Regions from separate parts of the Actinoalloteichus fjordicus genome, predicted to be linked through region 1. Evidence: predicted binding sites of a transcription regulator. Region 1 holds the regulator's gene; each other region holds the start of a gene.
What was found. The regulator LexA, encoded in region 1, represses DNA repair genes until DNA is damaged. The targets are predictions, from matches to a motif close to CGAACACGTGTTCG.

Region 1 (2,199 bases):
TGCCTATCTCTTTCCCGCACCCGACGGAGACGTCCTGAGTGCCTTGGCGGGCGAGCCGCTGCGTATCCCGCTGCCGGACGAGCCACAGGGCGAGGCAGTGGCGTGGGAACCCGACGGGACCCTGCTCAGTGGCTCTGAGGGCGCCGACCAGCCGATCCGTGCGGTCCCCGATGCCACGGGGCTGCTCGCGGCGGAGCTGGAACGTCGGGATCGGGAGGCCGGTCTCTCGTCCGAATCGGCCGCCGAACCCGCCGAACCCGGACGGGACGCGCCGCCGTCCGCCGCCCCGGCGGACACACAGTCGTCAGAGGGCCCGCCCGGCCTGCGGCAGGTCGGCATCAGCGTGGCCGCAGTGACGCTGGCGGCGGGAGTGCTGCTGTGGTGGCGCCGTGGAGGAGGCGGCGCAAGGCGCTGATCAGGGCGGCCGTCGATTCGGCGAATCGGAGAGGCGGGTCGCTTGAGCGGGGCGGTCGGCCGGCGTCGCGGGGTCTGCCCGGGTGCGTGTGCGGGTGCTTGTCCGAGCAGGCTCGGGCCGGATGTCGCGCAAACCGACCTGCTGGCTGGCCGCGGAAGAGCCCGCCTCGCTGAGCATGTGACGCCGACGGTTGTCCGCCGGGCGTGCGGTGCGCCCGGCAGCACGGGCCGCTTCGCCTCGTGGCGGTGAACCGGTGGGAGCACTCTGCTGACTCCCGCAGCGCAGCAACGGGCACCCGAGCACGCGTCGGCGTCGGCGCGCCGCGAACACCGGCTCGGTGTCCTGGCGTGGCCGCCGAAGACCCTCAGGCGGGGTGCTCCTGCTCCCCGCCACCGTGTCGAACTCGCGACGTGTCGAACTCGCGACGTGCCCGGAGAGCGTCCGTCGGGTACCCCCGGCCGAAGCGGCTGCCCCCGTGCCGATCAGAGCCTGCGGAGCACGGCGACGACCTTGCCGAGGATCGTCGACTCGTCGCCCAGAATCGGCTCGTAGGCCGGGTTGTGCGGCATGAGCCACACGTGGTCGTCGCGTCGTTTGAACGTCTTCACCGTGGCCTCGCCGTCGATCATCGCGGCGACCACGTCGCCGTTCTCGGCCGTGGGCTGTTGGCGGACGACGACCCAGTCGCCGTCGGTGATCGCCGCGTCGATCATCGAGTCACCCGCGACCTTCAGCAGGAAGAGCGAGCCTTCGCCGACGATCTCGCGCGGCAGCGGGAAGACGTCCTCCACGGCCTGTTCGGCGAGGATTGGCCCGCCTGCGGCGATCCGACCCAGCATGGGCACGTACACGGGCGCGCCGTCCTGGTCGGGGTCCGCAGCGGCTGGTGCCTGCGGGACGCGGTCGATGGGGAGCACGCCGACGGCCCGAGGACGGTTCGGGTCGCGGCGCAGGTACCCCTTGCGCTCCAACGTCCTGAGCTGGTGAGCGACCGACGACGTCGACGTCAGGCCGACCGCCTCGCCGATCTCGCGCACGCTCGGCGGATAGCCGTTGCGGTCGAGCCACTCCCGGATCACCTCCAGCACCCGATGCTGCCGGGGCGTCAGTGCCTCGACCGAGGCGGCCTCGGACTGCTCGGGTAGTGCACGCACCGCTGCGCCATCGCGCGCGCCGCCGGTGTCCTGCGCCGTCGTCTTGCGTGCCATCTCGTGCCTCCCGGCCTGTCGTGCAGGCCTTGCTCCCGCCACCCTCTCGGGTGCCCCATCAGTCATTCTCACGCTTTGTGCTCGTGAAGAGACCACAACGGTAACTCGTGACCTACGCAAGATCAAACACCTGTTCGAAGGAATTCGCCCCTTGGGCTGGCCTTCCCGCGAATGCAGTGGTAGAAAATCGCACAGGGGTTCTATCGAACATCTGTTCGATTCATGAAAGACCTTCGCGGGAGGACTCGTGACCATTACCTCCGACGAGCGCACGCGACGCGATCACGGCGATCAGTGTGCGCCCGCGCCGCCTCGGGTGCCCGTCCGTCGCGTCGGGCGTGCGGGTGCGGCGCGGGCGTCTGCTCGCCATGGGCGTCTGCTGCGCCTCGGATCGTCCTGTTCGGCGGGCGGTTCCGGCATGCATCGTGCTCGGTCGGCTCCCGCGGCCCGCCTCGGCGCGTCCACGCGGCCGGTCCGGCCGATCGGTCCGCTCGGCCTGGCGGGGCTGGTCCTGGTGCTCGTCGCGCTGCTGCTCGGCATGGCCTGGGCGGCCGCGCGTCCCTCCTCCGCGGGCCC
Region 2 (2,199 bases), 1.0 Mb from region 1:
CGGAGTAGTGCAGCCCGGCATTCACCAGCCCGCCCGCAGGCTGCCAGTCCAGGTGCACGGCATGGGGAAAGCGCTCCTGGAGCCGTCGCATCGGCTCCAGGGGGCGAACGCGATCAGTCAGGGTGACCGAGAGGTAGCACTCGGCCAGGGCCTCGTGTTCCGGGTCCGCCAGCAGATCGTCGAGCCTGCCCGTCAGCATCGCGAGTCTGCGCGGAACCGGCAGTTCATGTCGGCGCACCTCGCCGAGCCCGTCGGCGTCGAGGTCGACGAGCCACACCGACTTGCGGTGTGCCCGCTCGGAGAACGAGTACGCGAGTGGACTCCCCGAGTAGCGGAGTTCTGGTCGCAGGGTCTGCGGTCCGTGTAGATGGCCCAGTGCGACGTAGTCGATTCCCGCGAACACCGACGCGGGCACCTGCTCGACCCCGCCGATCGCGATCTTGCGCTCCGACTCGCTGCCCTGGCCGCCGGTGACGAATGCGTGTGCCAGCACCACGGATCGCACTCCGGGACCACGAGCCGAGAGATCGGCGGTGATCCGTCGCATCGCCTCGGTGAGGACGCCGGTGTGGCCTGCCTCGATGCGCCGCCCGTCGAGCTCCATGCTGTGCCGGGCCGGGTCCGGGTCCAGGTAGGGAATTCCGTAGAAGGCCACCGCTCCGTGCTCGTCGTCGAGGACGACGGGAGCGTCCAGCCCGGAGATGCGGGTCCGCAGATGCAGCCCGCCTGCCGCGGCGAAGTCCGCATACGCCCCCAGTCTGGGAGCCGAGTCGTGGTTTCCCGGAGTGAGCACGATGGTGGCGCCCGCGTCCCGCAGTGCCGCGAGGACGTGGTGACAGACGCCGACCGCCTCGCCGGACGGCACGGCACGGTCATAGAGATCGCCCGCGATGACGACCACGTCGACTCCTTCCGCCCGCACCAGTTCTGCCAGTCCTGCCAACACATCCCGTTGATCGCCGAGCAGATCTCGACCGTGGAACGTACGGCCGAGATGCCAGTCGGAGGTGTGGAGGATGCGCATGCCGTCACGCTAGAGGCCGTCGGCGCGCAGATCACTCTCAACCCCCGAGATCCACTCGAACGTGTGTTCGACAGTCCGATCACGAGCATCCACCACCTCGGGTGGGCCATGATCGGTCCAGGACGACTTCGTCCACTCGGGACGAGACCGGCAGGAGGTTGGACATGTCCGCAGTAGTGATCAGCACTGCGGCGATCGTGCTCGCGCTGGCTCTCGCGGGCGCTCTCGCCCTGGTGTGGCGGCTCTACACCGACAGCGTGCGGCGCACCGATGCCGCGATGGACATGGTGGGCGCGGAACGGACCAGATCCGCAGAGCACCAGGCGGCGCTGCGCCGTTATGAGGTCGCGTTCGCCTCGATCAGCGGGCGAGGCGAGTTGGGCGAGCAGATGCTCGTTGAGACGGCCAAGGCTCTGGGCCTGCGCGAAGGTCTGCACTTCACGGTCCAGACCGACCTGGCGGGCGGCGGCTCGGCACGGCCCGACCTCGTCCTCTCGGTCGGCGACGGCAGGCAGGTCCCGGTCGACGCCAAGACCAGCCTGGCCTGCTGGGTGGAGGCGGTCGAGACCGACGACGCGACGGAGCGGGCCGACGCACTGCGCGTCCATGCCCGCAACATTCGCGCCCGCGCCGCCGAACTGGCAGGACGGGAATACCAACGCTGGGCCGACGCCATCTACGGGGCGATCATGTTCGTCCCCTCCGACGCGGCCGTCGTTGCCGCTCTCGACACCGACCCGCACCTGCTGCGATGGCTGCTCGACCGCCGGGTATTCCTGTGTGGTCCGACAGGCTTCGGCGTGCTGGCCTCCGCCGCACTGTTCTCGGCCACGGAGCGCGCCTTGGCCGAGGACGTCGAGCAGGTCCGACGTCAGGCCGCTGCGGCGCACCGGTCGGCGGGTGCCGCCGTCGACGCGGTCAATCTGTCGAGCACCCATCTGCAGAGATTCCTGTCCGCGCGGAGGAGGGAGCTCGACGCACTGGAGGGTTTCAGGGCCGCCACGGAGCCACTACAGGAGGCGGCAGCCAGCCCCACGGGGCTCGCCTCCGTCCGGCGAGACGAGACGGTCGCGGCCTTAATACCAGCCGAGCGGCAGTCGCTGCCCGAGCCGTCGCACGAACCGATCGGCGCCAATGGAGACGACTGATGAATCTGGACTGAACGGCCAAGGACG
Region 3 (2,199 bases), 3.2 Mb from region 1:
TGCTCCTGCCTGCGCTCCAGGAAGGGGATGACGCCCTCGAACGCGGCGTAGTACGACCGCTCCCGTCCGTAGCGGTTGCTGTAGCGGACGTGTACCTGCTCGTCGATGCCGTGCAGCACGGCCTTCTGCACGCGGGCGGGCAGGCCGCGCCACGGCAGGTCCATGCGGAAGCCGACCTTCTCCGACAGCGACTCCAGCAGCCGGGTGAAGTAGTCCGCGGTCTGGCCGGAGGCCCATGGCGCGATGGCGCCCTCGGCGAGCGACAGCTCGTCGTCCGGCACCACCAGCTCGGGGTCGACCTCCTTGCGCACCCCGAGTCCGGTGCACTCGGGGCAGGCGCCGTAGGGCGAGTTGAACGAGAAGGAACGGGGTTCGAGATCGTCCACGGCCAGCGAGTGGCCGTTGGGGCAGGCCATCCGTTCGGAGAACCGGCGCTCCCGACCGGCGTCGTGCTCGGGGAGGTCGACGAAGTCGAGCACGACGAGCCCGTCGGCCAGCCGCAGTGCCGTCTCGACCGAGTCCGTCAGCCGCTGCTTCGCCGAGGCCTTCACGGCGAGCCGGTCGATCACGACCTCGATGTCGTGCTTCTCCTGCTTCTTCAGCTTGGGCGGGTCGGTGAGCGGGTGCACCGCGCCGTCGACCCGCACTCGCGAGTAGCCCTGGGTGGGCAGCTCGGCGAAGAGGTCGACGTACTCACCCTTGCGCCCACGCACGACGGGGGCGAGCACCTGGAACCGGGTGCCCTCCGGCAGGTCGAGGACCTGGTCGACGATCTGCTGCGGGGTCTGCCTGCTGATCGCGTGGCCGCACGTCGGGCAGTGCGGCTTGCCTGCACGTGCGTAGAGCAGCCGGAGATAGTCGTAGACCTCGGTGATGGTGCCGACCGTGGAACGGGGGTTGCGGTTGGTCGACTTCTGGTCGATCGACACCGCGGGCGAGAGGCCCTCGATGAAGTCGACGTCGGGCTTGTCCATCTGCCCGAGGAACTGCCGCGCGTAGGCGGACAGCGACTCCACGTAACGACGCTGACCCTCCGCGAAGATGGTGTCGAAGGCGAGACTCGACTTCCCGGAGCCGGACAGTCCGGTGAACACGACGAGGCTGTCCCTGGGCAGGTCCAGGTCGACACCGCGGAGGTTGTGTTCGCGAGCGCCGCGAACGACGAGGCGGTCTGACACTGTGGTCCCTTCAACTGATCACGTGCCCGAGCGAGATGTCACCGGCCCGAGTCGGTCGAGATTTTCTGTGCGACAGGGTTGCGCACCCGCCGCAGACCTGGGGCATCGCGCTCGGCGAGTCGTACACCCGAGCGGGCGCAGGTCAGCCTCCATGCTAGGTCTGAGCACTGACAGGAACCGGTCTTCGTGACTGCGCGCAGAGGGGCAACCCGCCGTTGGAGTGCCTAGCCTCACATCAGCGACATAGATTGCGACCCTCTGTAATTGAGACGACTCGAAGTAGTGGGCAAGTCCCCGATCGGGTGCTTCCTACGTCAGTCGAATCAGGCATACGCTGGAGGTGCAAGGCACGTCCCCTGAAGTCGGGGAGAGAAGCAGTCATGGCAGAGATCCACCTTTCACATCCACAGCCTCTCGAGGAGAGCCTCGTGGCACCCAGGACGAGCGTCGGCGGCGCGGCAGCAAGCGCCGCGCAAGGCCTGCGCGCCCTGGAGGTCGCCAACCGGGCGTTGTTGGAGGTGGTGGAGAGACTGGATGACACGGTGGTGTCCGGGCCCAGTCTGTTGCCGAACTGGTCCAGGGCACACGTGCTCACCCATCTGGCACGGAACGCAGACGGCCTGGTCAACCTGCTCACCTGGGCTCGCACCGACGTCGAGCATCCGATGTATCAGAGCGCGGCCGATCGCAACGCCGACATCGAGGAGGGCGTCGACCGACCCGCGCGGCTCCTCGTCGAGGACGTCCGCGCGGCGACGGAACGCTTCGACGCGGCGGCGGCGGGCCTGGACGACAGTGCCTGGGCCGCCCAGGTCGTCGGACGCGGCAGGACGTTCCAGGCCGACGAGATCCCCTGGATTCGGCAGCGCGAGGTCTGGATCCACCTGGTCGACCTCGACGTGGGCCCGAGCATCGAGGACATTCCCGACGACCAGATCGAGCTGATGCTCGTCGACGTCATCACCCGGTATCGGGCCAGGGACGACGCGCCCCGCTTCGGCCTGCTGGTCGAGTTGTCGGA
Region 4 (2,199 bases), 3.2 Mb from region 1:
ACCGCCCGCACCGTGGTCCCGGCGGCCCCAGCCTGGGTCAGCCAGACCCGCCCCCCGGTCCGCACGGCCACCGTCGCCGGGCGAGAGGCCGTGATGGCCAACTCGCCGAGCCGGTGATCGAACCACAGGGTGAGGACCTCGTCGACGCCGTCCACCGCGATGTCGGTGTCGACGTGATCGCACCGCAGGCCCGCGGCGGCCTGCACGTCGACCCGGTGCACGATCGTCTCGTGGGTCAGCCGTCGCGCCCAGAAGCCGAAGCTGGCGTCGGCGGGCCACCAGGTCGGGCAGCGCTCCTCCGGCCGATGGGCGGACAGCTCGCCCGCCACCTCGGCCAGCCCGGCCCGCAGGTACTCGGCCAGCCGCCGATCGTCACCCTGCCGGGGAATGTGCACCTCGCGAGGCGGGACGGGCGTCCCGTCCGGCGAGCGGGTCCAGTCGGCTGTGGAGCGGTAGACGTCGCCGAGGCGCCGCACCGTCTCGGCGAGAGTCAGCCCCGGGGAGCCGGGGACCGGGCTGTTCCCCGGCGCGCTGCCCACGCAGGACGCGAGCCGCTCGCCGTCGATGGACAGGACGTCGAGGAAACGCTCGTAGTCGATCGCCGTCACCCGCTTCATCGCCTGCCTCCCCACACTGCCGATTCGGCCAGCGCCAGGAACTGGTGGACCTGACGTTCGAGATCATCGGCGTCGCGGACCGACACGACCCGCAGGACACCGGCCTGCACGGCGGCCCGCCGGGCCGAGCAGGACTCGAAGAAGCCCGCCCATTCGGCGAACTCCGGCGCGGCCTGGGAGAGCAGCCACCACACGCTGCGCGGCCTGCTGAGGCCGGGCGCCGGGCGGGTCCTGGTGGCCAGCACCGCCGCGCCTGCCCGCAGGGCGCTCAGATAGGAGTGCAGGAAGCGGTCGTGGTGGCTCACCGCGCGGCAGGACTCGCCCAGCGCGAAGCGGGCCTGGTCGAGAAGAGCGAGCGCCGAGGAGGAGGGCGCGGGAGCAGGCCGCATCGCCGGGACTGTCCGAAGGGGAAGGACCTGATGGGCGGGCCCGGGGTGAATCACGGCGGAGTCGTACTGAACGGACACGGCGGCCTCCGAAGGGAGCTTGCTCGCGAGGACGAGTCGGACTGCATTCGAACTGATGTTCGAACATCCCCACACTAACCCGAGATGCCGACAACGCGCCAGGCGTGATCTGATGAACGGGTGAGCTCGATCGAGCACCCCGGTGTACGCAAGGTCGCGGCGGCACTGGCCGAGGCAGGCCTGCCCGATGCGGCGGAGGGCATTCGCGTCCTGGACGCCGACGTCCGCACGGCCGCCCAGGCCGCCGAGGCGGTGGGCGTCGACGTCGGCGCCATCGCCAACAGCCTGATCTTCGACGCCGACTCGGCACCGCTGCTGGCCCTGACCTCCGGCGCGCACCGCGCCGACACCGCGCTGCTCGCCTCGGCGATCGGCGTCGAGAAGGTCGGCCGAGCGACGCCCGAGTTCGTGCGCACCCATACCGGCCAGGCCATCGGCGGCGTCTCCCCGGTGGGGCATCCCGCGCCGATCACCACGCTGATCGACGCGAGCCTGGCCGATCACCCGGTGATCTGGGCAGCAGGCGGACATCCCAAAGCACTGTTCCCCATCACCTTTGCCGAGCTGGTCGCACTGACCGGCGGCCGGGTGCTGGCCGTCGCCGAAGCGGGGGGCACCAGCAGGTGAGCGCCGCCGCCGCAGCGGGCTGGGAACGCTTCGTCGAGCTGTCCGCCGAGGAGATGCGGCTCAGGCTCACCGAGGCACTCCAGGTCTACGTCACCGCGATGCGTTATCCCCCCAGCGCCATGCACCATCGGGGCCCGACCTGGCTCTCCCACGCCGTCCGCGAGGGCTGGCGCGGCGTCGCGGCCCTCGATCACCGGGGCGCGATGGTCGGGGTGGCCTACGGCTATCGCGGCGCCCCCGGCCAGTGGTGGTACGAACAGGTGAACCACGGGCTGCTCGACACCGGCCACGCCGCGGGCGCCCAGCACTGGCTGCCCGACTACTTCGAGCTGACCGAACTGCACGTGCTGCCCACGGCGCAGGGACACGGCGTCGGCGAGACGCTGCTGCGGATGCTGCTGGACCAGGCCGAGGGGGCCAACGTGCTGCTCTCCACGCCGGAGGGCCCCAGCCGGGCCTGGCGGCTGTACCGCCGTGTCGGCTTCGAG

Region 2: the regulator LexA is predicted to act here: its motif matches at 1,081-1,094, upstream of UA74_RS04210 (exonuclease SbcCD subunit D).
Region 3: the regulator LexA is predicted to act here: its motif matches at 1,352-1,365, upstream of uvrA (excinuclease ABC subunit UvrA).
Region 4: the regulator LexA is predicted to act here: its motif matches at 1,133-1,146, upstream of UA74_RS24765 (YbaK/EbsC family protein).

What each region holds. Positions count from the first base shown of each region.
Region 1 covers NZ_CP016076.1:1,925,423-1,927,621, forward strand. Annotated here, with positions in the region: gene UA74_RS08730 (hypothetical protein) at 1-415, shown strand, start outside; gene lexA (transcriptional repressor LexA) at 898-1,623, opposite strand; gene UA74_RS08740 (LysM peptidoglycan-binding domain-containing protein) at 2,042-2,199, shown strand, end outside.
Region 2 covers NZ_CP016076.1:895,022-897,220, reverse strand. Annotated here, with positions in the region: gene UA74_RS04210 (exonuclease SbcCD subunit D) at 1-1,024, opposite strand, end outside; gene rmuC (DNA recombination protein RmuC) at 1,189-2,172, shown strand.
Region 3 covers NZ_CP016076.1:5,156,584-5,158,782, forward strand. Annotated here, with positions in the region: gene uvrA (excinuclease ABC subunit UvrA) at 1-1,178, opposite strand, end outside; gene UA74_RS21780 (maleylpyruvate isomerase family mycothiol-dependent enzyme) at 1,607-2,199, shown strand, end outside.
Region 4 covers NZ_CP016076.1:5,811,116-5,813,314, forward strand. Annotated here, with positions in the region: gene UA74_RS24755 (maleylpyruvate isomerase N-terminal domain-containing protein) at 1-617, opposite strand, end outside; gene UA74_RS24760 (SAV_6107 family HEPN domain-containing protein) at 614-1,006, opposite strand; gene UA74_RS24765 (YbaK/EbsC family protein) at 1,205-1,711, shown strand; gene UA74_RS24770 (GNAT family N-acetyltransferase) at 1,765-2,199, shown strand, end outside.